2 regions of the Alicyclobacillus acidocaldarius subsp. acidocaldarius Tc-4-1 genome follow, and region 2 is predicted to be linked to the other one. Evidence: riboswitches for the same ligand, from Rfam matches in the RefSeq annotation. Region 2 holds a riboswitch; the other holds the start of a gene.
What was found. A riboswitch is a leader RNA that binds a small molecule or an ion and turns the genes downstream of it on or off. The one in region 2 is predicted to bind cobalamin.

Region 1: linked by a shared signal. The riboswitch ahead of TC41_RS06885 (ribonucleoside-diphosphate reductase subunit alpha) and the one ahead of TC41_RS09435 (ABC transporter substrate-binding protein) in region 2 are both predicted to bind cobalamin.

What each region holds. Positions count from the first base shown of each region.
Region 1 covers NC_017167.1:1,455,942-1,471,039, reverse strand. The annotation lists gene TC41_RS06895 (APC family permease) at 1-877, opposite strand, end outside; gene TC41_RS06890 (ribonucleotide-diphosphate reductase subunit beta) at 1,099-2,136, opposite strand; gene TC41_RS06885 (ribonucleoside-diphosphate reductase subunit alpha) at 2,195-4,513, opposite strand; cobalamin riboswitch at 4,702-4,908, opposite strand; gene TC41_RS06880 (PaaI family thioesterase) at 5,063-5,476, opposite strand; gene TC41_RS06875 (long-chain-fatty-acid--CoA ligase) at 5,502-7,166, opposite strand; gene TC41_RS06870 (acyl-CoA dehydrogenase family protein) at 7,197-8,978, opposite strand; gene TC41_RS06865 (acetyl-CoA C-acyltransferase) at 9,007-10,191, opposite strand; gene TC41_RS06860 (3-hydroxyacyl-CoA dehydrogenase/enoyl-CoA hydratase family protein) at 10,232-12,625, opposite strand; gene TC41_RS06855 ((Fe-S)-binding protein) at 12,622-14,790, opposite strand; gene TC41_RS06850 (TetR/AcrR family transcriptional regulator) at 15,011-15,098, shown strand, end outside.
Region 2 covers NC_017167.1:1,945,196-1,960,293, forward strand. The annotation lists gene cydC (thiol reductant ABC exporter subunit CydC) at 1-1,702, opposite strand, end outside; gene cydD (thiol reductant ABC exporter subunit CydD) at 1,702-3,459, opposite strand; gene cydB (cytochrome d ubiquinol oxidase subunit II) at 3,469-4,482, opposite strand; gene TC41_RS09405 (cytochrome ubiquinol oxidase subunit I) at 4,516-5,901, opposite strand; gene TC41_RS09410 (MDR family MFS transporter) at 6,125-7,744, opposite strand; gene TC41_RS09415 (MarR family winged helix-turn-helix transcriptional regulator) at 7,741-8,232, opposite strand; gene TC41_RS09420 (TIGR00266 family protein) at 8,439-9,116, shown strand; gene TC41_RS09425 (ABC transporter ATP-binding protein) at 9,085-9,858, opposite strand; gene TC41_RS09430 (FecCD family ABC transporter permease) at 9,855-10,871, opposite strand; gene TC41_RS09435 (ABC transporter substrate-binding protein) at 10,868-11,854, opposite strand; cobalamin riboswitch at 11,948-12,150, opposite strand; gene TC41_RS09440 (hypothetical protein) at 12,244-12,780, shown strand; gene TC41_RS09445 (cob(I)yrinic acid a,c-diamide adenosyltransferase) at 12,861-13,436, opposite strand; gene cobT (nicotinate-nucleotide--dimethylbenzimidazole phosphoribosyltransferase) at 13,433-14,524, opposite strand; gene TC41_RS09455 (winged helix-turn-helix transcriptional regulator) at 14,644-15,027, shown strand.

The DNA.
Region 1 (15,098 bases), 490 kb from region 2:
GCAGCGTGACGCCCGTCACGAGGCCGAGGGCGATGTATGCCTTGATGGCGCCGTTCTTGCCCTCGCGAAAAATAGGGACGGCGTTCGAAATCGTTTCGACACCCGTCAGAGCCGAGCAAGCCGAACTGAACGCCTTGAGCAGCAGCATCAGGGTCAGCCCCTGCGGCACGACGCCGAATGGCGGCGTGTGCGGCTGAACAAAGCCATGGCGGAGCTCATCCCAGAAGCCGACACCAATCATCACCAACATGCACGCCATGAACACGTACGTCGGATACGCGAACACCTTGGACGACTCTGAAATGCCGCGCAGGTTGACGAGCAGGATGATGAGCACGCACAAGAGCGAGAGCGATGTCTCGTGCCCTTGCAAAACGGGATACGACGACGCCAGGTTCTGAATGCCCGAGGCGACGGACACCGCGACAGTGAGCACGTAGTCGACCATCAAAGCGCTCGCCGCCAGCAGCGGAACCCATGCACGCTGGAAATTGTCCTTGCTGATGGCGTACGCTCCGCCGCCGTTCGGATAGGCAATCACGCCCATGATATAAGACGTGATGAGAATGATCAGCAACAGAACCGTCATGGCCGTGATGGGCAGAATCAACCACTTCGCGTTCTCCCCCAGGCCAGCCAGTTCCGTGATGCCCGCCTCCGGCCCGTACGCGACCGACGAGTACAGGTCTGCGGAGAGCACCGGCAGCGCCATCCACCAGACGAGTAAGTTGCGAGATTCGCGGAGATCGCGCGTCCGCATCGGCTTGCCGACCACGAGCCGCTTCACGCTGCCGAAGTTAAACATGGCATAGGCGACCGCAGCGATGATGACACAGATAATGACAGGATGCAACCAGGACCAGTCATGTCCACGCATGATACGGAAGCGCTCCTCATTTCTCGACGGATTTCATCGCAAACCATTAGGACACGAGGATGTCGTCAGACGTGATTTATTGTAATCTGGTGCCGTAAAAAAGCAATTGCGGCGATGTGCTGGAGGACGAGCCAAGGGCTTTTCAACCAAAGGTTTCCCGGAACCGTCACAGACATGCGGATGAAAAAGAGCCGCCATCAGGCGGCCCCGCGAAGCAGTTCTTATAGGTCGTCCCAGTTGAGATTGCCAGCTTTCGTGTAGTTGGTCACGCGCTGTTCGAAGAAGTCGGTCTTGTGCGAGTTGATGGCAGCGAAGCTGTCCATCCACGGCATCGGATGCTCTTTGATTTCCGGGTAAAGGACGGGCAAGTTCAGCGACTGAAGTCGCAGATTCGCGAGATATTTGATGTACGCGTCGATGAGCGCGTCGGTCAGTCCCACGATCTTCCCTTGCGTCACGTACTGTCCCCACGCGATTTCGTGCTGCACGGCCGTGCGCATCATCTCTACGAACTCTTCTTCCATGTCGGGCGTGACGATGCCTGGGTTTTCGCGGATGATCTCGTGATACAGGTTGCGGAAAATCGCGAGATGCGTCAGCTCGTCTCGTTGAATGAATTTGATCTCCGAAACCGTTCCGAGCATCTTGCCCTGGCGCCCCAGCACGAAGAAAAAGCCGAACCCCGCGTAGAAGTACACGCCCTCCAGGATGTAGTTGGCAACGATGGTCTTCATCAAATTCCGGTCTGTCGGGTTCTCGATGAATTCCTCGAACAGGTCCGTAATGAACTGATTTCGCCGAAGCAGGTGGTCATCATTTCGCCATTCGTTGTAGATCTGGTCTCGCGTCGCCGGGTTGACGACGGAATCCAGCACGTAGCCGTAGGACTGCGAATGCACCGCCTCCTGGAAGGCATGTACGGTGAGGCACAGGTTGACCTCGGGCGCGGTGATGTACTCGTTGATATTCGGTAGATTGTGCGTCAACAGGCTGTCCATGAAGATCAGAAAGGACAGGACCTTGTTATAGCTCCTGCGTTCGTCCTCGCTCAGCAAATCGTATTGGCGAGCGTCGTCGGCCAAGGGGATTTCTTCTGGAATCCAGAAGTTGTTCATCATGGCCCGATAAAGCTTGTAGGCCCACTCGTACTTGATGTTGTTGAGCTCAATCATGTTGGTGGTATTCCCACCGATAATTCGACGCTTACCCCAGTCGCGATCGCCCTCTGCGTTGAATAGCCTCGTCCGTTTCAGTTGCATGACCTAATCCTCCTGTCGATCCTCGTCCGCCTGTGCGCGGCAACGCCTGCCGGTGACCTCATGACGTACACGCGACGCAATCCTCAACTTCCACCGATTTGCTGCGGACGTAATACACGGTCTTCAGGCCTCGCTTCCACGCCAACAGGTAAAGATCCAGGAACTGCCGTGCGCTGATGCCTGGCGTGATGTACAGATTGAACGATTGGCTCTGATCCGCGTGCCGCTGCCGTGCCGCGCACGCTTCGATGCTCCAGCGCTGATCGATGGTGTGCGCCTCCTTGTAGTACCAGAACGTCTTGTCGTTCAGATTGGGCGCGGTCTGAGGTACGACGCCGTTTTTCTTCTCCTCGAGGAAAAAGCGCGCGTACACGGGATCGATGCCTGCCGTGCTGCCCGCAATCAGGCTCGTACTGCTGGTCGGCGCAATGGCCACCAGATACGCGTTGCGCACGCCGTACTCGGCCACCTTGCGGCGCAGGCCGTCCCAGTCTGGACCACCTGGGCGCGTCCGGTACCCGCGCAGATCGAAGTACCGCCCGGTTTGCCAATCGGAGCCTTCGAACAGCGGATACGGCCCCTTTTCGCGCGCCAGCTCCATGGACGCCTCGATGGCAAAGAAGTTGATCCACTCAAACAGCTCGTCGGCGTGTTTCACGTGGGCCTCCGACTCCCACGCGATGCCCTTCTCCGCGAGATATTGGTGATAACCGCTCACGCCGAGGCCCACCGCCCGATACTTGCGGTTTGTGACGGCGGCCTGGGGCACCGGATAATGGTTTAGGTCGATCACGTTGTCCATCGCGCGAATCTGCCGGCGCACGGTCTCGCGAATGCTGTCGAGATCGCGGCACCGCCCCAGGTTCAGCGAGGACAGGTTGCAGACGACGAAATCACCGGCCTCCGTCTTCGTGGTGATGATCCCGCCCTCTTCCGTCTCTTCGATTCTGCGCGACGGGCTCATATTTTGAATGATCTCCGTGCACAAGTTGCTGCAGTAGACCATGCCCGCGTGCTTGTTCGGGTTGAGGCGATTGGCCGTGTCGCGGAAGAAGATGAACGGCGTTCCCGTCTCGAACGCGGACTGCATGATCCGCTTCATGATTTCGATGGCCGGGATCTCCACGCGCGGCAGCTTTGGATTCTCCACGCACGCCTGATACCGCCGCTCGAACTCTTCGCCCCAGCTGTCTTCCAGCGAGAAGCCCATGACCTTGCGGACCTCGTACGGGCAGAACAGGTACCACATGCCGCGCTCCTCTACGCGCCGCATGAAGAGGTCCGGAATGCACACGCCCGGGAAGATGTCGTGCGCCTTCATCCGCTCGTCGCCGTTGTTCGTGCGCAGCTGCAGGAAGTCCAGAATGTCCTTGTGCCACACGTCGAGGTAGACGGCCGCCGCGCCGGCTCGCATACCGAGTTGGTTGCAGCTTACAGCCGTGTTGTTGAAGTTGCGGATCCAAGGCACCACGCCGCCCGACGCCCCCGGATGATTGCGGATGGCCGATCCGCGAGCCCGGATCTTGCCCACGTAGATGCCCATCCCGCCGCCGAACTTCGAGACGCGCGCGAAGGCTTCGTCTGTGGCGTAGATGCTGACGAGATCGTCCTCTGGCATGTCGATGAAGCAAGAGCTCAGCTGGTGGAACGGTTTGCGCGCGTTGCTCAGTGTGGGCGTGGCCACCGTGGCCTGCAGCGTGGACAGCATGTCGTAGAATCGCTTCGCCCAGGCGACCTTCTCCTTTTCCTTCATGGCGAGGTGCATGGACACGCCCATGAACAACTCTTGCGGCAGTTCCATGATCTCGTTGTCCAGATTGCGAATGGTGTACCGATCCAGCAGTTGCTTCAGACCCACGTAGTTAAACAGGTAATCTCGCTCCGGCTTGATGTAGGCGGCCAGTTCGGCGATCTCGTCCTCGCTGTAGTGCTGTCGTATGTACGTGCCGTACCGCCCGATTCGCTCCAGCTCGACAATCAACTGATAAAAGTCCCCGTAACCCAAATGACGATAACCCCGATTGCGCGACGCTTGCTTGTACGCATCGAAGAGCAACAACCGAGCCGCGACAAACTGCCACCCGGGTTCGGCGACGCTCGTCTTTTCCACCGCCGCTTGAATCGCGACGCGCGCAATCTCCGACGTCCGCATGCCGTCCCGGAGCTGAGGCCACACGTCCGCCGCCAGGCGTTCCGGATCGCATCCCTCGGCCGCTTCGCAGCCGCGCTTTAAAAATGCGAAGATTTTGTCCAGAGACAGCGGCTCGATCCGCCCATCTCGCTTTTCCACTGTGAAGGTCTTGACGCGATCGCGCCATTCCTCTAGCGCATGGCTCGCGCGCCCCACACGGCGTTCATCCTCACTCGTCCGCTCCATCAGTCCTGTCGACGTGTCAGTTGGGTGTACCATCGCATTCACTCCCCGCACCTCGTCCTGAAACCTTGAGTTTCGCCCACAAAAAGCTCATCCAGGGCGCTCACCCGGATGAGCAGACGGCGGAAGACGGATCAGTCGAAGTGCGCAACTGTCCTCGGTCCGCCGACTTCTCAATCCCTCGTGAGCGTCGGATCCTTCGAGAATGGGCAGGTCTCCGGGCTTCGCTTCATCCGCGGACGGCGCCTTCCCCGGTGTCGACGTCTTTCGACATCCGAGTGGCTGGAAAGTTCCCATGCCGCCGCGATCCGCGTCACCGTGGCGAGGACCGCTCCAGATTTCCGCTGGATTCCCTTTTCACCCGCCCCGTGGCGGGCACCCATTCCCTTGACACATCACATGCTTTGGACAGGCATTAGCGTAACACTAGATATAGTGTTTGACAAGCCCTTCTCTCAAAAAACACATCAGATATGGGCGAAAAACCTGTGAAAAGGCCGTCTGCAGCGAACATGTGCCCGCAGACGGCCTTGTTTCGATACCGAAATCCTTTCAAGAAGGTAGCTTCAGGACGCGAAACGATCCCGTGGCGTGCGCGCACAACCTGTCCTCTCCCAGGTACACGCGCCCCTCCACGGTCATGGTGCTTCGCGCTCGATGGATGAACTTCGCTCTACAGACGAGCGTACCTTCGCTCGCAGGCTCCGTGAAGTGAATGTTGAGGTTCGTCGTCACCACGGGCCGGTTCGGATAGTGGAGGCTGACGAGGAGCCCCATGGCCGAATCGAGCAGCGACATGTACACGCCTCCGTGCACGATGCGCGCCAGATTCCAGTGATGCGGCTGGATGACTAACTCGGCCACCACTTCGTCATCGTCTGCGCTCACCAGTTTCGCCCCAATCAAATCGGCGAACGTGCGGACGCTCGCGTCCGTCGCTGCTTCTGCATTTCCCCCTGGATACATGGACACGCCGCGACCCTCCTTGCCGTCACGCCTGTCGCGTGGTCTCCTCCGTGAGCGCACGGCGGAGGATTTTTCCCACGGCCGATTTGGGCAGACTGTCTCGGAACTCGTATGCCCGCGGGACTTTGTATGCGGCCAAATTGGCCCGGCACCAGTCGTCGAGCTCCTGTTCCGTGACCTGCATGCCCGGTTTCAGCTGGATAAACGCCTTCACCGTCTGGCCGCGATACGGATCTTCCACACCGACCACAGCCGCCTCCGCGACGGCGGGATGTTCGTACAAAACCTCTTCGACCTCGCGGGGGTAGATGTTGTAGCCGCCCGCGATGATGATGTCCTTCTTGCGATCGACAATATAGAAATATCCGTCCTCGTCCATCTTCGCAAGGTCTCCGGTGAACAGCCACCCGTTTCGCAGCACCGAAGCGGTTTCATCCGGGCGATTCCAATAGCCCTTCATCACCTGCGGGCCCCGCACCGCGAGTTCGCCAATTTCGCCGACAGGGAGCGGGTTTCCGTCGGGATCGACCACCTGCGCATCCGTGTCCGGAAAAGGGATGCCGATGGAACCGGGCTTGCGCTCGGCCCAGAAGTTGTTTGCGTGCGTGATGGGCGACGCTTCGGTCAAGCCGTAGCCTTCGACGAGCTTGCCGCCCGTGAGCTTTTCCCACTGATCCTGAACCTCGTGCGGAAGTGGCGCCGCGCCGCTCACGCAAACTTCGACGGACGAAAGATCGTAGCGAGATCGATTCGGATGATTCATCAGCGCGATGTACATGGTCGGCGTGCCCGGAAAGACGGTCGGCTTGAACTCGTGAATGAGCTTCAACACCTGCTCCGCTTGAAAGCGTGGGACAAGAATCAACATTCCGCCCGTGTATATGGACTGGTTCATAAGTACGGTCATTCCGAATACATGGAAGAAGGGCAGCACGGCGAGATACCGTTCTTTGCCTCGTTGCAACTTGTACGTCCAGAGTGCGCTTTGAATCGCGTTGGCCACGAGGTTGTAATGCGTCAGCATCGCGCCCTTCGGAACGCCCGTGGTGCCGCCGGTGTACTGGATGAGGGCGATATCCTCCATTGGATCCATCTCGATCTTCGGCAAGTCGGCCGACGCGCTCGCGAGGCAGTGCTTCCACGCCAGCACGCGCGGGCCATATGGCACCTTTGGCACGCCCCCCTGACGGCTCATCTGCAAGGGATACAAAAGCGATTTCAAGGGTGGCAGATAGTCTCGAATGGACGTCACCACGTAATACTCGACCGGCAGCTCGCCTTCCACTGCCTCCACCCTTGGCCACAGCTCATCGAGCGTCACCAACACCCGGGCACCGCAATCCTCCAACTGATGCTTCAACTCGCGCGGGGTATACATGGGGTTGTGCTGGACCACCGTCAGGCCCGCCAAGAGCGCTCCATAATATGCGATGACGGCCTGCGGGCAGTTCGGCAACATGATGGCGAGGCGATCCCCCTTGTTCAGGGGAATCGCTCGCATCGCGTTGGCAAAGCGACAGCAGGCGTCCAAGAGCTCGCGGTAGGTCATCTTATACCCGAAGAACCACAGGGCAGGCCGATTCGGATAAGCCTCCGCCGAGTGCAACAAAAACGATGCCAGGTTCTCGCGCGGATACTCGTAGGTGCTCGGCACCTCCGGCGGATAATGCTTCAACCACGGCCTCTCCATCTAGGGTCACCTTCCCTTCGCGGCTATCGTTCAGCACACGTACCCTTCGGCTTCCACCACGCGCTTGGCGATCTCGCGATCCAGCGCGATCACGTCGACCTCGGAACGGCGCGTCAGCCGCTTCAGGATGGACAACTGCATCTTCAGCGCATCTCCCTGGCTCACGTGCGCCAAGCTCTCCTTCGCCGCCTGTTCCACCTTCGCCACGGCGTCCTGCACAAACGCGCGCGTCATGGCGATCTTCAGTGCGGCCTGCGCCTCGCCCGCCGACTCCACCTGCTGCATGGCCCGCAGGTATGCACTCTCCGCCGCGAACGCCAGAATCGCGACGTCCGCCAGATTCGCCAGAATCTCCTGTTCGTCGTTTACGCGCGCCTGCAGAGCCTGCGCAGCCAGGCCACCCACCATGAGGAAGACCTTCTTCATGTTCTCGATGAGCTGCTTCTCTTCGGCCAACACGCCCTCGGGCGGCGTCAGGCCCGGGACCATCTGCATGAGCTCCGCCTGCAGCGCCTGCGCCTTCTGGAACAGCGGCAATTCGCCCTTCATCGCGCGCCGCAGCATCGTGCCGGGGATGAGCATCCGGTTGATCTCGTTGGTGCCCTCGAAAATCCGGTTGATGCGCGAATCCCGATACATCTGCTCGACGCCGTATTCTTTGATGAAGCCGTAGCCGCCGTGAATCTGGACAGCCTCGTCCACGACGTAGTCCAAAACCTCCGACCCGAAGACCTTGTTGATGGAGCACTCGATGGCGTACTCCGCGATAGCCTTGGCCGACTGAACGCCGGCATCGGGCTTGGTCACGTCCACCGTCTCGAGGATGGCGTCAAGTAGTCCGGCGGTGCGGTATACGACGCTCTCCAGCGCGTAAATCTGCGTATTCATCCGCGCCAGCTTGCGCTGAATCAGCGGAAATTCGGACAACTTCTTCCCGAATTGCTTGCGCTCGTTCGCGTACTTCGCCGACGTCTCAAGGGCAATCTTCGACCCGCCGAGGGCACCCGCGCCCAGCTTGAAGCGGCCGATGTTGAGAATGTTAAACGCGATTTGGTGCCCCTTCCCCACCTCAAACAAGAGGTTCTCTACGGGCACCTTCACGTCTTCCAGGATGACCTGGCGCGTGGACGATCCCTTGATACCCATCTTCTGCTCCTCGGGTCCCAAGCTCACGCCAGGCATGGTCCGCTCCACGATGAAGGCGCTGAAGTGCTGGCCATCAACTTTGGCGTACACCACAAACACGTCTGCGAAACCCGCGTTGGTGATGAACTGCTTCGTGCCATTCAGGATGTAGTACTTCCCGTCTTCCGACAGCTTCGCCGTCGTCTTGGCGCCCAACGCGTCCGAGCCAGACGAGGGCTCCGTGAGGCAGTACGCGCCAATCCACTCACCGGTCGCGAGCTTCGGCAGGTACTTCTTCTTCTGCTCCTCGTTGCCGAAGTAGACAATCGGGAGCGTGCCAATGCCGGTGTGCGCGCCGAACGAAAGGCCGAACGATCCGCCGCGCGACACGTGCTCGTTGATGAGCGTCGCGCTCACCTTGTCAAGGCCGAGTCCCCCGTATGTCTCTGGCACTTCAGCGGACAAAAGGCCGAGATCGGCCGCCTTGCGCAACAGTTTCACCGTGAGCTCGTAGTTCAGGGACTCAATCTCCTCGTGATGTGGCACGACCTCCGACTCGATGAAGTTCTTCGTCGTCTCCGCGATCATCTTCTGTTCCTCGGTGAAGCCCTCCGGCGTTACAACAGCAGACGGCTCCAGTTCCTCAATGATGAATGCGCCACCCTTGACGATGGTCTTGTTTTCCATATCAGCTCACTCCTTCTTTGCACTCATTTTAGGGTTGATGAACTTCAAACACGCCGGCCGCGCCCATGCCGCCGCCGATGCACATCGACACGACGCCGTAGCCGCCGCCGCGCCGCCGCAGCTCGTGGATCAGGGTGGCCGTCAGCTTCGCGCCTGTGCAGCCGAGCGGATGCCCGAGCGCGATGGCGCCGCCGTTGACATTGACCTTGGCCGGATCGATGTCGAGCGACCGGATCACCTGCAGGCACTGCGACGCGAAAGCCTCGTTGATCTCGAAGAGATCGATGTCCGCGAGCGAAAGGCCCGCCAGCTTCAGCGCCTTTGGGATGGCGCCTACCGGCCCGATACCCATGATGGCCGGATCGCAGCCCGTGACCGCGAAGCTCTTGAAGGTGGCGAGCGGCTTCAGGCCCAGTTGCTGCGCTTTTTCCGCCGTCATGACGACCGCGGCCGCCGCGCCGTCGCTCATCTGCGAGGCGTTGCCTGCGGTCACGGTGCCGTTGACCGAAAACGCGGGTCGGAGCGACGCCAGGGCCTCGGGCGTCGTGTCCTTCCGAACGCCCTCGTCCTGCGTGACCCGAATGGTCTTCTCGTGCGGGCGTCCCTCCTCGTCGATGTCCCACACCTTCGTCTCCACGGGGACGATCTCGTCGTCAAACTTGCCCGCCTGCTGCGCCGCATACGCCTTCTGATGGCTCTCATACGCGAACCGATCCTGATCTTCGCGGCTCACGCCGAACCGCTTGGCCACGTTCTCCGCGGTGTGGCCCATGGAGATGTAGATGTCCGGCATCTCGAGCAAAATGTCCGGGTGCGGGGACGGCTTGAAGCCGCTCATCGGGACGTGGCTCATCGTCTCGACGCCGCCCGCGAGCGCGACCTCCACGTGTCCAAGCATCACGCGCTCGGCAGCAATGGCAATGGCCTGAAGGCCGGACGAACAGAAGCGGTTGATGGTCATCGCGGGCACGGTCTCCGGCAACCCGCTGTACAGGGAGATGATGCGTGCCACGTTCAGCCCCTGTTCGCCCTCCGGCATGGCGCAGCCGATGACGACATCCTCAATCTCGGCGGGATCGAGCCCTTTCGCGCGCTCGACCGCCGCGCGCACCGCGGCGCGCCCGAGGTCCTCCACCCGCGTATGGCGAAACACACCGCGCTTGGCCTTTCCGACCGGCGTGCGTGCAACCGAAACAATCACAGCTTCCCGCATGGGTTTCACTCCCTATCGTCGTATCCGTCGTGGGCCCGCTTCAGTTGCGAAGCGGCTTTCCGGTGGCGAGCATGTGCTGCATGCGCTGGATGGTCTTCGGCTCTCCGCACAGGCTGAGGAACGCCTCGCGCTCGAGATCGAGCAGGTAGTCCTCGCTCACGAGGGAGCCCGCCGGCACGTCGCCACCCGCCAGCACATGCGCGAGCTTGTAGGCGATGTGGAGGTCGTAATCCGTAATGTAGCCACCGTTCCACATGCCGCGCGCGGCCATCTGCAACGTAGCTTTGCCATCGCGGCCCGCGACCCGGATGTCCTTCGCCTTTGGCGGCGGGGTGTATCCGATCTCAGCCATGCGTAGGACCTCCGCCTTTGCGGCCGAAATGCGCAGGTCGTCGTTCACGACGATGCGATCCGTCTCGCGCAGCCAGCCCATCGCGAGTGCCTCTGCACCGCTCGTCGACACCTTGGCGGTGCCAATCGTCTGGAACATCCGGGCGAGCGCAGGGACGAGATCGTCGTCTGGGCCGACCGATTCCGCCACGCGGCGAGCCGTCTCCTTGCAGCCGCCACCGCCAGGAATGACGCCGACGCCTACCTCAACCAGTCCGAAATACGTCTCGGCGGCTGGCAGCACTCTCGACGACGCGAGGCACACTTCGACCCCGCCTCCGAGCGTCATCCGATGCGGCGCCGCCACCACTGGCACCTGGCTATAGCGAAGCGCGAGCATGGCGCGATGGAATTGGCGGATGGACAAGTCGATTTCGTCCCAGTCGCCCTCCTGCGCCGCCATCAGGATGAGCACGAGGTTCGCGCCAACACAGAAGTTCTTGCCCTGGTTCGCGATGACCAGGCCCGCGAAGTCTTTCTCCGCGATGGCCACGCTCTTTTCGATCATCGTCAGAATGTCGGGGCCAATCGCGTTGTTCTGCGAATGGAACTCCAGGCACGCGACGCCGTCGCCCAGGTCGATGAGGCTCGCGCCCGAGTTCTGCGCGATGACTTTGCCCGCCTTCTTCAGCGCGGCGAGATCGATCACCCCAGCCGGCACCCGAACAGGCTCAGGCTTGCCGTTTACGGGCATGGTCCGCTTGCCGTCCGCCTCTTCATAGAAAGCGCGGTGACCCGCAGCAATCCAGTCCTCGACCCACTGGGGCACCCGGAGTCCTTCCACCCGCATCCGCTCGGCCGTCTCCACCAGCCCGAGCGCATCCCAGAGTTCAAAGGGTCCAAGATCCCAGTTGAACCCCCAGCGCATGGCGGCGTCGATATCCTGAATCGTGTCCGCGATTTCACCGAGTTTCTCGGCCGAGTACACGAGCACGCGTTTGACGATGTTCCACGCGAGTTCGGCGTACCGATCCCCGCCCTGGAGGAGCGCCTTCGCCTTTCCAGCCGCGCCCTTCGCCTGCTTGGAAGCTTCGAGCGCCGAAGAGGCGATGGTCTTTTGTTCGCGGTACTCGAACGTGTCGAGATCGAGCACGAGGATCTGGCGCTGGCCGTTTTGCTTGACGCGCTTGTAAAAGCCTTGTCCGCTCTTCTCGCCGAGCCACCCGCGCTCCACAAGCTTTTGGATGGCCTCTGGCACCTCAAACGCCCGCTGTTCCGCTGGATCGGTCACGTTCTGACGCACATTGTTGGCCACGTGGGCAAACGTGTCGATCCCGACGAGATCCAGCGTGCGGAACGTCGCGCTCTTCGGACGCCCGAGGGCCGGGCCGGTGATGGCGTCGACCTCCTCAACCGTGAAGCCTCCCTTTTGCATCTCCTCGAAGGTCACCAAGAGGCCGTAGGTACCGATGCGGTTGGCGATAAAGTTTGGCGTGTCTTTGGCCAGCACGACGCCCTTTCCGAGGCGCTCCGTTCCGAAGTCGCGCATGAACTCCACGATGGCAGGGTCAGTATCCCGGCCAGGAATGATCTCCAACAGCTTCATGTAACGCGGAGGATTAAAGAAGTGCGTGCCGAGGAAGTGTCGGCGGAACGCCTCGCCTCGGCCCTCGACCATCGCGTTGATGGAGATACCCGACGTGTTGGTGCTCACAATCATGCCCTCGTGCCAATACCGCTCGATACGCTCGAGCAGTTGGCGCTTAGGCTCGAGGCTCTCCACGATGACCTCAATCACCCAGTCGACCTCGGCGATCCGATGCAGGTCGTCCTCCAGGTTTCCGGGTGTGATGAGTTTCGCGTAGTCGGCGCGGAACAAGGGCGCCGGGCTGAGCTTGTGCAGCCTGCGAATGGCCTCCGTCGCTAAGCGATTGCGCACCGCGGGATGATCGAGCGACAGACCCTTCTTTTGTTCTTCCGGCGTCAACTCCTGTGGAACGAGGTCCAACAGCAGGCTCGGAATGCCTGCGTTGGCGAGATGAGCGGCGATTTGCGCCCCCATCACGCCGGACCCAATGACGGCAGCTCGGCGAATTTGTCTCATCCGGCTTGAACCTCCTCATCTTCGGTCGGTTGGCGAAGGTCTTCTCCGAAGACCGACGCGGCGAGCAGCTCAGCCACGTCGCGCGCCTTGACGCGATCGTCCGTCTCGGTCAGCTTGGTCCCGTCCTCCATCATGGTCAGGCAGTACGGACACGCGCTGCCAATGACGGTCGGATTCGTCGCAAGCGCCTGCTGGGTCCGCGCGAGATTGATCCGCTTGCCGCGGGTCTCCTCAATCCACATCCGCCCACCGCCTGCGCCGCAGCACATCGCGTTTTCGCGATTCCGCTCCATCTCCACGAGTTCCACCCCGGGGATGGCCTTCAGGATGTCGCGCGGCGCGTCGAACACGCCGTTGTAGCGGCCCAAGTAGCAGGCGTCGTGGTACACGATCCGCTCGTTCAGCGGATGCGTCGGGCGGAGCTTGCCCTCGCGAACCAGTTGGGCGAGCAATTGCGTGTGGTGATACACCTCCACACCTTCGAGCCCGAAATCCGGGTACTCGTTTTTCAGCGTGTTGAACGTGTGCGGGCACGCGGTCACAATCTTGCGCACCCCATATTGTTGAAACGTCGCGATGTTCTCCATGGCAAGCTGCTGGAACAGCATCTCGTTGCCAAGGCGACGCGGCGTATCACCCGAACCATTCTCCTCATTGCCGAGCACTGCGAAGTTCACGCCCGCCTCGTGCAGCAACCGCACCACGGCATGCGTCACTTTGCGCGCCCGGCGGTCGTACGAACCCATGGAACCCACGAAGAACAGGTATTCGAAATCTGGGTTCTCATGAACTGTGGGGACCGGAACGTCGAGGCCCTCCATCCATTGAGCCCGATCCTTGCGGCTCAGTCCCCACGGGTTGCCCTGGCGTTCGATGTTTTGCATCGCGCGCTGGGCTTCCTTGGGCATGCTGCCCTCCATCAAGACGAGGTAACGCCGCAGATCGATGATCTTGTCGACGTGCTCGTTGCCGACCGGGCACTGATCCTCGCAGTTGCGGCAGGTCGTGCAGGCCCAAATCTCCTCTTCCGTGATCACGTCGCCGATGAGCGACAGTTCCGTTGGATCGGCCTGCGTGAGCCGCCAATCTTCCTGCTGCCAGTGGAAGGTAGGCTCGATGTCCGTGACGACGCCGTCAGGAAAGGAGATATTTTCACCGCCGGACGCCATCTTGTGCGCCATGCCCTCTCGCTTGGGCAAGAGGAAACTGGGTTCGAAGGCGTTCAGGCCGGTCTGCGCCATCCCTTTTTCGATGAGGTGATCGCGCATCTTAACAATCAGGTGCATCGGCGAGAGCGGCTTGCCCGTGTTGGAAGCAGGGCACGAATTGGTACACCGCCCGCACTCCACGCAGGCAAAGAAGTCGATCATCTGCTTGCGCTCGAAGTCCTCCACTTTGCCGACTCCGAACGACTCCGCGTTTTCATCCTCGAGGTTCAGAGGACGGAGCCTGCCAGGTGCTCCCTTGCGATGCAGCCAGATGTTGATGGGCGCCACCATGAGGTGAAAGTGCTTCGACTGCGGCACGTACACGAGGAACGTCAGCAGTACAAGCAGGTGCAGCCACCAAAAGATATAGAATCCAATTTCTCCGCCCTTCGGGCCGACACTCCACAGGGCCGACGCGATGAGCGACGAGATGGGCGCCCACCAGGCGCTCGGCTCTTGTTGCCAAACGCGTTCGAACGACAGATCCATGAGAACGCAGATCATCAAGCTCGAGATGAGGATGAGGACGATACTCGGCTTGAATCCGCGCTTCAGCCGCTTGACACGCTCACCGTACCTTCTGTAGGCGGCGTATGCTGTCGCGGCGAGGACGAGGATGGCCACCCACTCCTGCGTGAACGAGAACGTCTCGTACGCGGGATAAGGAATGTGCCGCCCAAGCGTGAGTCCTTTCACGATGATGTCGAGCGCGCCAAATTGGAGCACGATGAAGCCGTAGAACATAACAAAGTGCATCGCGCCGCTCTTCTTGTCCTTGAACAACTTTTTCTGTCCAAACACCTGCGCCATGAACTCGCCGAATTCCGGACGCCAGTCCAAGGGCACTGGTTTTCCCAACATGACATACCGATATCGCCGATAGACGACGGTGCCAAACAGATAAAGCGCATACGCAACCGCTGCCACGAAGGCGATATCATTGATGGCAAGCAACACGTCAGTTCACTTCCCTTCTGCTTCTTCGTTGGTCTGCTTCGCTCATCAGGCCTCAGCATGCCAGCGTCTCGATGAGGCACATCCGCAACCGCTTACAACTCATGAGTAAAAAAAGCGATTGCATCGTTGACATTCTCGCCCACGCCATTTACTATGGGGGTACGAAAATGAATGAGCGTTCATTCATTGCTTGACTCGATATTAACACCGAGGTGAATTCATGACAAGTGGATTGGCGGAGAAAAGGAGAGAAAAGTACGAGGCAATCCTCAAAGCGGCGCTGAAAGTGTTTGCGGAACACGGTTTCT
Region 2 (15,098 bases):
GATGAACGAGCTCGCGATGCGTACCGCGCTCGACGACGCGTCCTTCGTGTAATACGAAGATCTGATCCATGTATTCCATGCCCGTCAGCCGGTGGGTGACCCAGACTACGGTCTTGTCCCGCAGCGCGGTAAAAAACGCTTCCATGAACGAGCGTTCCGTTTCGACGTCGAGCGAAGACGTCGGTTCGTCACAGAGTACGACCTCGGCCCCAGAGAGCACGGCCCGTGCGAGGGAAAGTCGCTGACGCTCACCGCCCGAGAGCGAGTACCCGCGATCATGCAGCACCGTGTCGAGCCCCTTCGGCAGCCGCGAAACGAGATCCTCGAGCTGCGCGATGGAGAGGGAGGCCATGAGTTCCTCGTCCGTAGCATCAGGCCTCGCGAGCAAGAGATTCTGGCGAAGTGTCGTGTGAAAGATGTATGTATCCTGTGGCACGGCTGTGACGAGACGTCGAAGCTCAGCCTCCGCCCAGCCAACGAGTGGATGGCCGAACCATCGCACCTCGCCCTCATCGGGGGCGACGAGACCTAGCACCACGTGGAGCAACGTCGATTTACCGGCCCCGCTGTCCCCAACGATGGCAACCCGATGACCACGGGGGACCTCGATGTCGACGTCCCTCAGCGCCCACACGCCTCCCCGGCGGCAGGAAAGGCCGCGCGTCGAGAACGCCGTATGGGTGGAAGCGAGAGCGACTGGCAAGGTGGCCGACGCCCCTTCGCTCTCCGCTTGTGGACCGACCTCCCCGCTCGACACCGGCGCGAGATCGGCCATCTTCCCAACCGACCGGCTCACCTCAAAAACATCCGCGAATGCTGGTCCCACAGCGGTCCAAGGTTCCATGGCCGCCATGACCATCAGTGTCACGGCTGCTATCATCGTGCCAGGCAAGTGCGCCATGAGATGCAATTCGATGGCCTCGGCGAGAACGACCGCCACAGTCGCCGTGGCGCCCACATACAACGTTCCATCGAGGATCGCGCGCACGGCGTCGAGGTGAGCAGTCAGCCGCTCCTCCTCCTCTTCCCAACTGTCCAGGCGCGCGAGCATCTCGTCAATCTCGCCATGCGCGAGTAGCTCCTCGATCCCACGGACGAGATCGTCCATCCCGGCTTCGCGCCTCTGGCGAATGGCGAACCTCGAGCTATGCCAGCGATTCGAGATCAACAAGGCCAGTAACGGTGCCCCGATTCCTGCCACGAGAACGCCGAGCGCGAATGTCACCGCGAGGCTCACATCCACCCGTGCGAGCCATGCACCCACCAGCGCGCTCGAAGCAAGGCCGCTCCCGAGTGGCAAAAGAAGCCTCAGAAGCCCGTTCTGCACTTGTTCCATGTCCGTCAGGATGAGATCCAGGGTCGACACGGTGCGACGGCCAATCAAGAAATCCGGATGGCGCTCTAGATGCGAAAATACGAGTGCGCGCAGGCGTGCCGTCAGACGAAGGACGGTGTCGTGCGAAATCAGGCGCTCGAGATAACGAAACGCCGCCCGACTGGTGCCGAAAAACCGCACGCCCACAATGGGCACCCACAGCATCAGAATCGTCGGCGGTTTGAGCGCCGCGGCGGAAATCAGGTAGCCCGCCGTCGCCATCATCGCCGCGGCGGCCACGAACGTGGCGGAGGAAAGCCCAGCGCTACCCGCTACACGGCCGACGACTGGACGCACAAATCCCCACAGCCAGCTCATGCGTCTCATCAGGCAAGCACCTCCTCGCCACGGTAACGGCTCACCATAGCGTGAAAATAGCCATGCGCACGCAGAAGTTCCTCCGGTCTGCCCTCTTCGACGAGCCGACCGCCTTCGAGGACGAGGACGCGATTGGCCGCGAGTGCCACGCTCAGTCGATGCGCGACAACGATGGAAGTCCGCTGCCGTAACCAAGGAATCAGATGCCTCTCAAGCGCGCGCTCGGTGGCGAGATCGAGCGATCTCGTCGGCTCATCGAGCAGCGCCACGGCCGGCCTTCGAAGGACCAAGCGCGCCAGCGCCAGCCGCTGCCTCTCGCCGCCCGAAAGCTGCACCCGCTCGCCGTCGAGCTCCGTATCCATGCCGCCAGGCAACCGCTCGACGACCTCGTCAAGCCCCGACATCCAAAGCGCCTCCCGAATCTCCTCGTCGGTTCGCGGCTCTTTCCACGTGACGTTATCGCGCAGCGTCGCGTGGAACCACGTTGGCTCCTGCGCGACGAGGCCCAGGTGACCGCGAAACACGCCGAGATCGATCTCGTCGAGCGGCACGCCGCCGACCAGCACCTCACCTGACTCCGGCCGGATGAAGCCGAGCAGCACGGCGAGAAGCGTGCTCTTGCCCGCGCCGCTCGGCCCGACGACGGCGACCAGCTCGCGCGGGCCAATCCGGAACGAGACGTCCTGAAGCGCGGGCTTCGCGGCGCCGGGGTAGCGGACCGTGACGTGACGAAACTCGATGGTGACGCCCTGCGGGCTCAAAAGCGGCGTCCGGCCTCCGTCGCGTAGCGGCATGGCAGGTATCGGCGTCTCGAGCACCTCCCGGTGCTGCTCAAGCATCGCCACGCCGTCCCGCGCCGCGTGATATTGGGCACCCGCCGTGCGAATCGGCAGGTAATATTCCGGCGCGAGCAGGAGCAGCACGAGCGCCGCGGCGAAGTCCATGCGGCCGTTCAGCAGGCGGATGCCGAGCGAGACGGCCACGAGGCCGATGCTCACCATGGTGAAAAGCTCCGTCACGAGCGAGGACAGAAAGGCGAGCCGGAGTACCTTCATCGTCGTCCGCCGGTAATCGTCGGCCACGCGCTCGATGATCTCCACCTGCGCCCGGCTGCGCCCAAACACCTTCAGCGTCCAGAGCCCGCGCACCACGTCGAGGAAGTGGCCCCCGAGGCGTTCGAGGGCCTCAAACCGCCTGTCGGTGGCTTTCTGCGCTGCCTGCCCCACGAGGACAAGCAGCAGCACCATGAAGGGCACCGTCGCCGCAAGAATGACGGCCGTCAACCGATCCTCAACCGCAGCAAACGCGAGGATGGCGATTGGCACCGCCGCGGACGCAGCCGCTTGCGGAAGATAGCTCGCGAGATACGCGTCCATTCCGTCGATCCCGTCCGTGAGCCACGTCCGCCACGCTCCGGCCGGATGGCGGCGAACCTCCACCGGCCCAAGCGCAGCCATCTGCTCGACCATCTCGCGCCGAATGCGCCGTTTGACGTGCGAGGCGAAGCGCTGGGACAGCCACTTGGCGGCTGCCATCAGGACCGCCCTCGCCGCAATGACGGCGAAAAAGGCGATGAGCGCGGCGAACCACGCATGTGCCCCCTCCGCACGCGGGAATACGGAACTCACAGCCCGCGACAGGTACCACGCCTGCGGCAGGACCAAGAGCCCGGCGAGCGCGGATGCGGCGGATGCGAGCAGGAACATACGTCGTTCCTGGCGCGTCGCGACAGGCAGGTGACGAGTGACGGAACGCACCGGCTTCACCTTCGTTCCTTAGTATTCGAGCGGGTGATCGCTCGACAGACGCTTCCGGAACACCCAGTAACTCCATCCCTGGTACAGGAGAACGAACGGCACCACCGTCAACGCGACGATGGTCATCACCTTCAGCGAATACGGATTCGATGCCGTGTTGTAAATCGTCAGGCTCCACGCCGGATTCAGCGAGCTGACCATCACCCGTGGGAACAAGTCCATGAAGACCGTGATGGTCGAAAGAACGATGGTCAGCCCCGTCATGAAGAACGCCCAACCGTCCCGCTTCGCGCGAATGAAGAACTGGACCGAGAACAGCGCCAAACCGGCCAGGACAGGCACGACACCCGGGTCAATGCCCCGGCGCGTAAACATATCCGTTTCGAGATAGCTCAGCACGACGAACAGGAAGGTGAGCGCCGTCGCCCAGGCACCAATTGCCGTGGCGGCCGCGCGAGCTCGCTCCTGCAGCACGCCGGACGTTCTGAGCGAGATGAAGAGCGCCCCGTGCAGGATGAAGAGAAGCGTCATGCTCACCCCGCCCACGACGGAGTACAGGCTGATGAGATCCCAGAACGATCCGACGTAATTCTTGTTCTGATCAATCGGCACGCCGTGCATCATGTTGGCAAGGGCAATGCCCCACAGGAGTGGTGGCAACAGGCTGCCGCCGAAGATGACCCAGTCCCAGAACGTCCGCCAAACCGGATGTTCCACCTTGCTCCGAAACTCGAAGGCGACACCTCGCCCGATGAGCGCCACCAGCAGCAGAAAGAGCGCCATGTAAAATCCGCTGAACAGCGTGGCATACCAGCCGGGAAAGGCGGCGAACATCGCCCCGCCCGCCGTGATGAACCACACCTCGTTGGCATCCCAGAACGGCCCGATGGTGTTGATGAGCAGCCTGCGTTCCTTATCCGTCTTGCCGAGAAACGGGACCAGGATGCCCACCCCGTAGTCGAAGCCCTCGAGGAAGAAGAAACCGATGAACAACACGGCGATGATCGCAAACCAGAACGATTCAAGCGTCATCTCGCGCACCTCCTAAGGCTCGTCGCACGCCCATCAAAGCGCCACTGGCGAAAGCGACTCGGGTTCATCGCCGTGATCGTCTTCCACTGGACCCTGTCGCACGACGCGCGCGATGAGGTACAGGTCCACCGCGGCAAGAAGACCGTAGAGCAGCGTGAAGACAATGAGCGTCGTGAGCACCTCTCCCGCGGACACGGTCGGGGACACCCCGTCTCGTGTCAGCTGCAGGCCGTACACCACCCACGGCTGCCGCCCCATTTCGGTCATGATCCAGCCCATGGTGTTCGCAATGAAAGGCAAGGACGTTGCCCAGACCATCCACTTCAGGTAGCGACGGCCAGGAACTAACCGATTGCGAATGATCCGCCACACGCCCCACGCGGAGGCGAGGAACATCAGAGCACCCGCGAAGACCATGATGCGGAAGCTCCAGAAGATCACCGGGACATCAGGAACGTAATTGCCCGCGCCATATCTCGCCTGCATCTGTTGTTGAAGTTCGAGAATCCCTGGCACGCTGCCGTACAGCCGGTTGTAAGAGAGCACGCTGAGGAGATATGGTATCTGAATCATCCACGTGTTCTTGTGTGCGCCAGCGTGGATGATGGCGAACAGCGTCCACGGCGCCGGGCTGCCACTTGTCTTCCAGAGCGCCTCCGAAGCGGCCAGCTTCATCGGCTGGGACACGAGGAGATATTGCGCCTGCTCGTGCCCGACGACCATCACGAGAAAGCTCGCGGCCACGGCCACGATGGATGCTATCGCGAAGCTCGGCTCGAACACTTCGATGTGGCGCTTGCGCAACAGTTGATACGCGCTGATGCCCATCACGACGAACGCGCCGGTCACGAGTGCCCCTAGAAACACGTGTGGAAATTCGTACCACAACTGCGGATTGGTCAGGAGCGCGCCGAAACTCGACATTTCGGCATGACCGTCTTTGAGCGTGTAGCCCACCGGGTGCTGCATGAAGGCATTCGCCGTCAGGATCCAGAACGCCGAAAGCGTGGTCCCGATGGCCACCAGCCAGATGGACGCCACATGCATGCGCTTGGATAGTTTATCCCACCCGAACATCCAAACGCCTAAAAACGTAGATTCGAGGAAAAATGCAAGCAGCGACTCAATCGCGAGCGGCGCGCCAAAGACGTCGCCCACAAAGCGGGAATAGTTCGCCCAGTTCATGCCGAACTGGAACTCCTGCAAAATGCCCGTCACCACGCCCACAGCGAAGTTGATGAGAAAGATCTTCCCCCAGAATTGCGCCATCTGCTTGTAGCGGTCGTCTTTCTTGACGACGTACAAGGTCTCCATAATGGCAATCAGGTACACGAGACCGATGGTCACAGGGACAAAGAAGAAGTGATACACCGTGGTGATGCCAAACTGCCACCGCGCCAACGCGACTTCACTCGGCATGCGCCCTCCCCCTTCCATACTCGTAATCAAAAGTGATACTTGGAGCGCTCCTCACACTTGGATCGTATCACCATATACTTCGAAAAAAATGCACTCTAGGTGTAGGTTTTTGAACAAACCGCGGCACGAGCTTGAACAGTTTGTAACGACCACACAGGCATCCGACAAAAAAGCCGCTCCAGGGCTTCTCGTGAGCCCTGTGAGCGGCCGTATCCGACGCAGCTCAGCCTTCGTGTGCCTCGTTCTCCTCAGCGCGAAAATATTCTTCACCCTTGAGCCTTACCTCGGGCAGGAAGAATGTACCGATGAACGTGAGCGCGGAAAAGATCAAACCCACAAAGAACAGCTTTTGGATTCCGTACGTCAGGGACAACTTCACTGCCTGCATCAGCTGGTGATAGAGCGCCTGCCCCGCAGGGCCAAGTCGGTCAAAGTCTGCTGCGATGGCCTTCTGCGCCTGAGAGGTCAGGAGCGCCTGCGGGTTGAGCGAACCGATCTTTCCCTTCACCGCCGAGAGCGCCGAAGGAAGAGACGCGCTCAGCTTGTTCGAAAAGGCGTGATTCAACACGGTTCCGAACACCGGCGATGCAACGACGCCGCCGAGCGAACTCACGAACTGCTGGCTCGCGTTTACCGTCCCCATCACGCGATACGGAAAAGCGTTTTGCACCGCCATGTTCATGAGCGGCATCAAGGCGCCAATGCCCAGGCCCAGGACCACCATGTCCACCATGATGGTGGGCCACGACGTGTGCACGTCAATCCGGTTCAACAGGATCGAACCCATGACAATTACAGCGCCCGAAAGCCACGCCACATAGCGATACCGCCCCGTCTTGGACATCACCTGTCCAGAAACCATACTCCCAACCATGAACCCGCCCATCATCGGCGTCATGATCCAACCGCTGTTCTGCGCGTTCAGGCCGATCACGCCCTGCACAAAAATGGGCAGGTACATCAGGCTTCCGAACATCGCCATGCCCACGAGCAACTGCAGCACGAGCGACGTGGTGAACACCCGGTTGCGAAACAGCCACGGCGCGATGAGCGGATCCGGCGCACGCATCTCCCAGGAGACGAACGCCACCAGGACGAGCGCACCACCGGCCAACATGCCGACGATTTCAAGCGATCCCACGGATACTTGCTCCCCCGCCCAGGTCAGCGCGAGAAGGATGGGCACGAGTCCGACGGTGAGGAGCGCCGCCCCCTGCCAATCGACCTTGACCTGATCCTTGGTCCGAACCGTGGGCAACGCGAACACCACGCCGACGATGGCGACGACGACAAACGGCAGATTGACGTAAAACACCCATCGCCACGACCAGTTGTCTGTGATAAACCCCCCGATGGCCGGCCCGACAATGCTCGAGAGCCCAAACACAGCCATCATTACGCCCATCCAACGCGCGCGCTCCTTCGGCGAGAAGATGTCGCCGATGGTTGCCCGCGGCATGCTCATCATGGCCCCAGCGCCGACGCCTTGCACCGCACGGGCCCAGACGAGTTCCAACATGCTGTGGGCCTGGCCCGAGATGGCGGATCCGATGCCAAACATCACGAGCCCGAACAAATAAAACGGCTTACGCCCAAACACGTCCGACAGCTTTCCGTAGATGGGCACCGTGATGGACGACGTGATCATGTACGCAGTGAACACCCACGTGTACAGGTTCAGCCCGTGCAAATCACTGATGACCGTCGGCATGGCCGTGGACACGACGGTCTGATCCAGCGACGAGAAGAACATGGTCACAAGCACGGTGGCAAACGCCCACCACTTGCGCGACCCGGTGATCTGATTCGTCCTCTGCACCTCATACGAAGCGCTCAAGTTCATACCTCCTGACGAGGAGTCTCTTCCCCGTACGATTCGCCGTACGATTGGATCCGTAGCTGCTTCGCAGCAGCAACCATGGTCTCAAGCGCCGAGACGCACTGCTCAAACGCCCCAGGTTCAATCCGCGACACCATCTGCCGCATCATCTCGAACCACGCCTGCTCCACCTCGGCGAGCTTGGCGCGCCCGGCCTCCGTCAGTTCAATCACGACCACCCGCCTGTCTTCCTCGTCCCGGACCCGAGAGACGTAGCCGTGATGCTCGAGGCGGTCAATCATCACGGTGATGGCGCTCGGCGTCACCTCCAGCCGCTCCGCGAGCTGCGACACCTTGAGCCGCCCTTCGCGCCGGATCATCTGCATGGTGAAAAACTGACCCGCGGTGAGGCCCGTGTGCAGGCGGTTCAGCAAATGCGGGCCGAACTCCTGCGCCAGCACGCCGAGCGATTGTGCAAACCGCTGGGTCAGCGCATCCATGTCCCCTCTCATCCGCGATCCTCCTGATGTTCAATCGTTCAAATCGCCAAATCTTTATAACGAGCTAATCTTTCTACCGTTTAACATTTACATTGTATAAATGTCTCGCGTTCGCGTCAAGTCGACGCGATTGGACACGCATCGCGCCCCGCCTATGGTACGATAGCCCAAACGGAATTGCGGCCACGCTCGAGCGCGTGGGGATGGGAGGATGGCCGATGGACTACCACATTCACGGCAGCACCATGCAGACGCTCGAGGTTCGGCTCGAACCGGGAGAAAGCGTGTTTTCGGAGGCGGGATGCCTGCTCTCGATGACGCCCGGCACGTACATGGAGACGCGGGCGCCGGGCGGCCTTGCCGGCATGTTTCGGCGAGCGCTGAGCGGCAACAGCGTATTTCTCACCTACTATCGCGCAGCGCGAGGCGAATCCGTGGTGCAGTTCACCACGCGCATGCCTGGGCACATCCTCGCGCTGCCGCTGCACCAATATGGACGCGTGATCGCAGAACGGCACAGCTTTCTCTGCGCGGAGTCGACGGTGGACTACGGCGTGGAGGTCACGCTCAACATCGGCCGCTTTCTCGGCGGCAACGGCCTGGCGCTGACCCACCTGGCAGGCGACGGGATGGCGTTTCTTTCGATTGACGGCGAGATCGTCGAGCGCGATCTCGCCCGGGGCGAGAGCCTGCTCGTTCACCCAGGCCATATCGCGGCGTTCACAGACGGGATCGACTACCGCGTCCAACTCATGCAGGGCGTCGCCAACATGCTGTTTTCGGGAGACGGGCTGTTCCTGGTGGAGCTGACGGGGCCGGGGCGCGTGTGGCTCCACTCGGTCACCGTGCACAATCTGGTCCACGTCATTCAGGCGTACTGGGGATCGCCGCGCTGACGCTGAGGCGCACGGCCCCCGTGTGCGGATCGCGAAACGGGCGCGCATCCACGCGAAAGACGGCGCGCAGAAGCTCAGGCGTGAACACCTCGTCGGGCGATCCGTCGGCGACCAGCCGGCCGCGGTGCAGGCAGACCGTGCGGTGACAGTGAGCGAGAGCGAATTCCAGATGGTGAAGGGCGATGATGATCAGGCGGCCTTCCCCGGCGAGGGCGCGCAGCCTGGCCAGGATGTCGAGCTGATAATGGATGTCGAGGCTCGCGATGGGCTCGTCGAGGAGCAAAATTGGCGCCTCCTGGGCCAGGCAGCGCGCGATGGCCGCCCGCTGTCGCTCGCCCCCAGAAAGATTCGCGAGCAGCGTGTCTTGGTACCCCATGAGCCCCATCACGGCGAGCGCGTCGTCCACCGCGGCCGCGTCCGCCCTGCCAAGCACACCGCGCGGCGCGTGGCTGTATCGCCCCATCTCGACAAACTCGCGCACGGTAAAGGGGATGTCGTCCGCGAGAAACTGCGGCAGATACGCCACGCGGCGAGCGCGCCAGCTGGGTTCGCGCGCATGGACGGGCTCGCCCATGACCTGAACTGCGCCGCCCGTCGGGCGAAGCACGCCTGCCATCGCGCGCAGGAGCGTGGTCTTGCCCGCGCCGTTGGGGCCCACCAGGCCCACCATTTCACCTGGGACAAATTCCGCGCAGATGTCCCGCAGAATGGGATGGCAGTCGAGATGCTGGATCTGGATCATAAGCCCGCGTCCCCTCCACGCCCATGTCGGTACAACAGGTAGACAAAAAAGGGCACGCCGAGGCACGACGTCACAATGCCGACGTTCAATTCCGCCGGCTGAACCGCGGTACGGCCGACGAGATCGGACAGCGTCAGTAGCACTGCGCCGCCCAGGGCGGATGCGGCGAGGAGCGGCCGGTGATTCGGGCCCATAAGGCGCCTCAGGATATGCGGCACGATGAGGCCGATAAACGAGATGACGCCTGTCGTGCTCACGGCCACCGCTACGATGAGCGCCGCCACGGCGAGGGATACGCGCTTGATGCGCTCCACGTCCACGCCGACCGCCTCCGCGTGCTCCTCGCCCGTCGTGAGAATGTCGTACGCAAAGGCGAGGCGCAAAAAGACGGGCATGGCCAGCGCGTTGACGGCCGCAAGCGTCGCGGCCTCCGTCCAGTTCGATCCGTCCAGGCCGCCGAACAGCCAAAACATCATCTGCTGCATCTCCTGGAGTGGGGATAGGTCGAGGATGGCCGTGATGATGGCGCTGCAGAGCGAGCTCAGGGCGACGCCCGCGAGAAGCAGCCGGTACATGTCGGTGCGCCGTGCGTTCGTCGCAAGGCGGTAGATGATGGCGGCCACCGCCAGGCCAAAAGCGAAGGCCAAGGCGGGCGTGGCCACTTGGATGCGCGCGGCGAGCCCCGTCGAGACGGCGATCACGGCCCCGAGCGCGCCGCCGCTCGACACGCCGATGACGCCCGGGTCCGCCATGGGGTTGCGCAGGATGGCCTGGAGCACGGCCCCTGAGAGCGCGAGCGCGCATCCCGCCAACACGGCCACGACGAGACGAGGCCAGCGAATGGCCCCCACGACCACCGCGTCAAGGCCGCGATGGCCTGCGAAGTACGCCCACGTGTCGGCCGGGATCTGCCAAAAGGGGATGATCACAGGCCCGATGCCGATTTCAAGCGCGGCCGAGGCGAGGAGCGCGAAGGCAAGCGCTCCAAAGGCCCAGGCGCGCCGCCTGGTCATGCCATCACCTTCGGCGCCTTCAGGTGTGCTGTGGGATGCAGCACCTTCGCGACGTCGTACACGGCGCGGACGACATACTGCGACACCGAGGAGATATCGGCGCTGTTGATGGCGTACAGGTGATGCTCGCGCACCGCGGTGACCGACTGGAGCGCCGGATCGGAGGCGAGTTTCTTCAGGAAGGCCGCGTCGTCGGACGAGTCGATGATCACGTCCGGGTTCCACTTGACAATCTGCTCGTCCGTGATCTTCTGCCACCCGTTCAAGATGTGCGCCACGTTCACGCCGCCCGCGTCGCGGATGATGTCGTCGACGGTCGTGTCGCGCCCGGCCGTATAGCCGTACGAGCCGTAGTCGAGAACGGTGGGCCGCGGTTGGCCCTGAACCGCGCCTTCGATTTGTGCGATGTCTTGCTTCATGTTGGCGACGACCTCATTGGCCTTGGCGGGCTCGCCGACGAGGCGGCCGACCGTCAGGATGTTCCGCTCGATGTCCGCGATAGAATTGAAGTCATTCAGGCTGAACACATACATGGGTACGCCGGCCTGGTGAAGTTGATTGAGCACGGTCTTCGTGACGTAGCCCGCTTCCAGGACGAGATCGGGATGGACGGCCAGCGCCTGCTCTGGGTCGTCCCCGCTCCAAGCGGGAATCCCCTTGACCTGGGCGACCACATTCGAGTACTCGGGATTGGACGCCATCGTCGTCACGAGCGCAATGCGAGATTTAGGGACGAGGGACACGAGGATCTCGTCTGTGCCCTCCGAACCGGACACGATGTGCATCGGCTGGTGTTTCAGGGTGACGGTGTTCCCCATGTCGTCCTTCACGGTCATGGGATACGAGATGGCAGACGCTGCGCTCGAATTCGTGGTGAGGCTGTTTTGCGTGGTGGCCTGCGGCGTGCCGCAACCTGAGACGGTGGCGCCGAGCGCAAGCGCCACAGCCAGCGCCGTTCCTTGGAACAACGGACGTTTGAACACGTGTGGACCCCCCAATCTGTGCGTGGAGCGGTCCCATTCGAAGAAATGGCGGACGTAAATGCCCGCGCGCGTGCTCGCGCCTTTCCTCGAAGGGCGCCCGCGTGTCGCTGGGCAGGTCTCCTGGCTCACAGGTCTTCGTCCGCGCGCCTTCCCGCGAAGATGGCAGTGGCGTCGCGGCTTGGCTCGACAGAGCCCGCTTTCCTGTTCACAGTGGCGGGACCGCGCCGGACTCTCACCGGCTTCCCTATTCTCTTCGCCGCGTTGCCGCGCGAAGCACCCAGCGACATGGATCGAGTTCCATCGTAGATGGGGGCGGATGGCTTGTCAAACGGCATCGTGTCACACAATGCGGTTGACACACGTCTCCAGAAAAAAAGGAGGTCATGCGCATGTGGGAAAAGGTCGCGTTACTTGCCGCTTGCCTCGCCACGAGTGTCCCTGTCGCGGCTGCGGCTGTCAGCTCTGGAAGCTCGGGCCCCCTCCGAGCGAGCGTGAGCCCATCCTCCTCCCATCCGCCGATTCCTGCGGCGCAGGAGATGCGCAGCGTGTCCATCACCGCAGGCCTGGCGGGAATCGGGTATGAGCCCATCCACCCTGCCCAAGTCGAGGCGGAAATCGCGAAATGGATGAAGCAGGCCCGACCCGTGCAGGTGAACATCCCGAAGCTTCCCGGCCCACCTATCATCGTGAACGCCAATATCGATCCGCCCGAGGTATTCCTCACACTCGCGTCCGGCGCAACCGCCACGCTGGTGCCGACCACCTACTTCTCAGGCCGGGGCGAACCGCTGTCCAAGGACATCCAGCACGTTCCAGACGTCGTGACCTTCACCGAAGGATCGCACACGTGGTACCTGAGGTCCGCGCCGCTTTACGCCTGGCTCATGGACGGCGGCTGGCAGCGCGAGTTCCAGCTGGCGCATTGAATCCGCGGATACGAGACCTCGGGCGGAGGTGACCTGAATCTCAACGCGCGCCGGCGAAGTGACCTCGAGCCGCTTGTCCATCACTTGCCGTCGCGAAAGACGACGGGGCTGTGCTCGTACGCGATCTCGTCCACGCCCGCGCGCGCGTTTGCGGCGCGAGCCATGACAAACAACAGATCCGACAGGCGATTCAGAAAGCGCAGGGCCGCTTCTGGCACGGGTTCCTGCGCGGCGAGGCGCCACGCCTCCCGCTCCGCACGCCGGACGACCGTGCACGCCAAATGGAGCGCCGCCCCCGCAGGGCTTCCCTGTCGCAATACAAACTGAGTCAGCGGCGGCCCCTCTTCCTGATACTTGTCGATGAGGGGTTCGAGGTCGTCCACCCACGACGGATCGACCTTCGGCACGTAATCCTTTGCGGAAGGCGGTGCCGCCAAATCCGCACCCACGTCCCACAAGCGCTGCTGTAACCAGACCGCGAGACGGCGCATGTCCGACATCTGCTCGTCCTGCATCAGACTCGCGGCAAGCCCAAGCGCGGCGCAGGCCTCGTCCACCGCCCCGTACGCTTCGACGCGCCTGTCGCCCTTGTGCCTGCGCTCGCCGCCGATGAGGGCGGTGGTGCCGCCATCGCCCCCGCGCGTGTACAGCCTCATGTGACATCCCTCCCTGACCTTGCTCGTTCCGAAAACATCGCGCTGCCATCGAGCACGTCGAGCCCCGCCCTCAGGATGGGCCACGCCATGAGCGCGCCCGAGCCCTCGCCCACGCGCAGGCCGAGGTCCAGCAGGGGACGCTTGCGGAGCTCGCCGAGCAAGAGCGCGTGCGCCGGTTCCGGCGACAGGTGGCCCGCAATCAGAAAATCGCGGACGCCGGGGCGCGCGCGTTCTGCCCACAGGGCGCAGGCTCCGACGAGCACGCCGTCCAGGAGAACCGGCAGCCCGATGGCGGCGGCCTCGAGAATGGCGCCGCAGATGGACGCCAGCTCCAGGCCGCCCAGGTGCGCGAGCCCGGCCAGCCAGCGCGCGTCACCCGCCGGAAACGAGAGCTCGCGCTCGCCCCATACGGTGAGTGCGGTGCGCACCACGAGGCGCTTCTCGGCGAGCGCCTGCTCGCGAATGCCCGTGCCCGTCCCGACGACGAGATCGACATCGACGCCGAGGAGCCAGGCGGAGAGCGCGCTGGCCGCGGTCGTGTTGCCGATGCCCATCTCGCCGAGGATCACGAGATCCGCGCCGTCCTCGTGCGCGTCGCGCACGGCCTGCATGCCAATCCGAATCGCCTCCGCGCACTCGTCGACGGTCATCGCTGGCCCGCGCGTGAAGTCGCGAGTGCCGGCGGCCACCTTGCTCCGCCGAACATCCGGATGGCTGGGCGTGGACACCATGCCGACGTCGTAGACGCGCCAAGGGACCCCAAACGATCTCGCCAACACCGTGGACACGCTGCGGCCGGAGGCGATGTGGTTCACCATCTCCTCCGTCACGTGCTGGCCGTAGCGCGAGATGGGGCGGTCCTTGGCCACGCCGTGATCGCCCGCGAACAGCAGAAAGAACGGGCGGCGGACGCGCGGATGCTCCGTGGCCTGGATGGCCGCGATGTCGCAAAGCACGGGTTCGAGGGAGCCGAGACTGCCCGTAGGTTTCGCGAGCGCGTCGAGCCGCGCTTGAAGCTTCGCCCGCCACGACGCATGGACGTGGCGCGGCGAGGGCAAATGCAGGTCCCTTTGCGCCAAGATCTCCACTCCTCTGCTGGACGTCTTCCTCCGATGTACCAGAACGGACCGGGATGTGCAACGCCGCTCGCGAAATCGGCAGATGATGTGCGAGTTTCGCTGGAATTGTGGTAGAATAGGTTAGGGAGATGATGGTCATGGGCAACCATGAGCAGATTTGCCCCCGATTCGAATGGGCGTTTGCATTGCTCGGCAAGCGCTGGACCGGGCTCATCATTCGCGTCTTGCTCGAGGGGCCCAAGCGCTTTAAAGATATCTCGGATATGATTCCCAACATGAGCGACCGCATGTTGGCCGAGCGCTTCAAAGAGCTCGAACGGGCTGGGCTGGTCGTTCGGCGGGTGTACGCGGAAACGCCCGTGCGGATTGTGTACGAGTTGACGCCAAAGGGCGAGGCGCTTCGCCCGGTCATGGAAGCCGTGCAAAAGTGGGGCGACGAGTGGGTCACCGACTCGGATTGCGATGAATATCAGCGCCGATACAAGTGTTCGTCGCGGGATCGCGCACTGTAGAGCATACATCACAGAGTTTTTGTGCAGGCTGTCGCCAGGGCATCCGCCCGTGGGGCAGCCTCTGTCGTGTG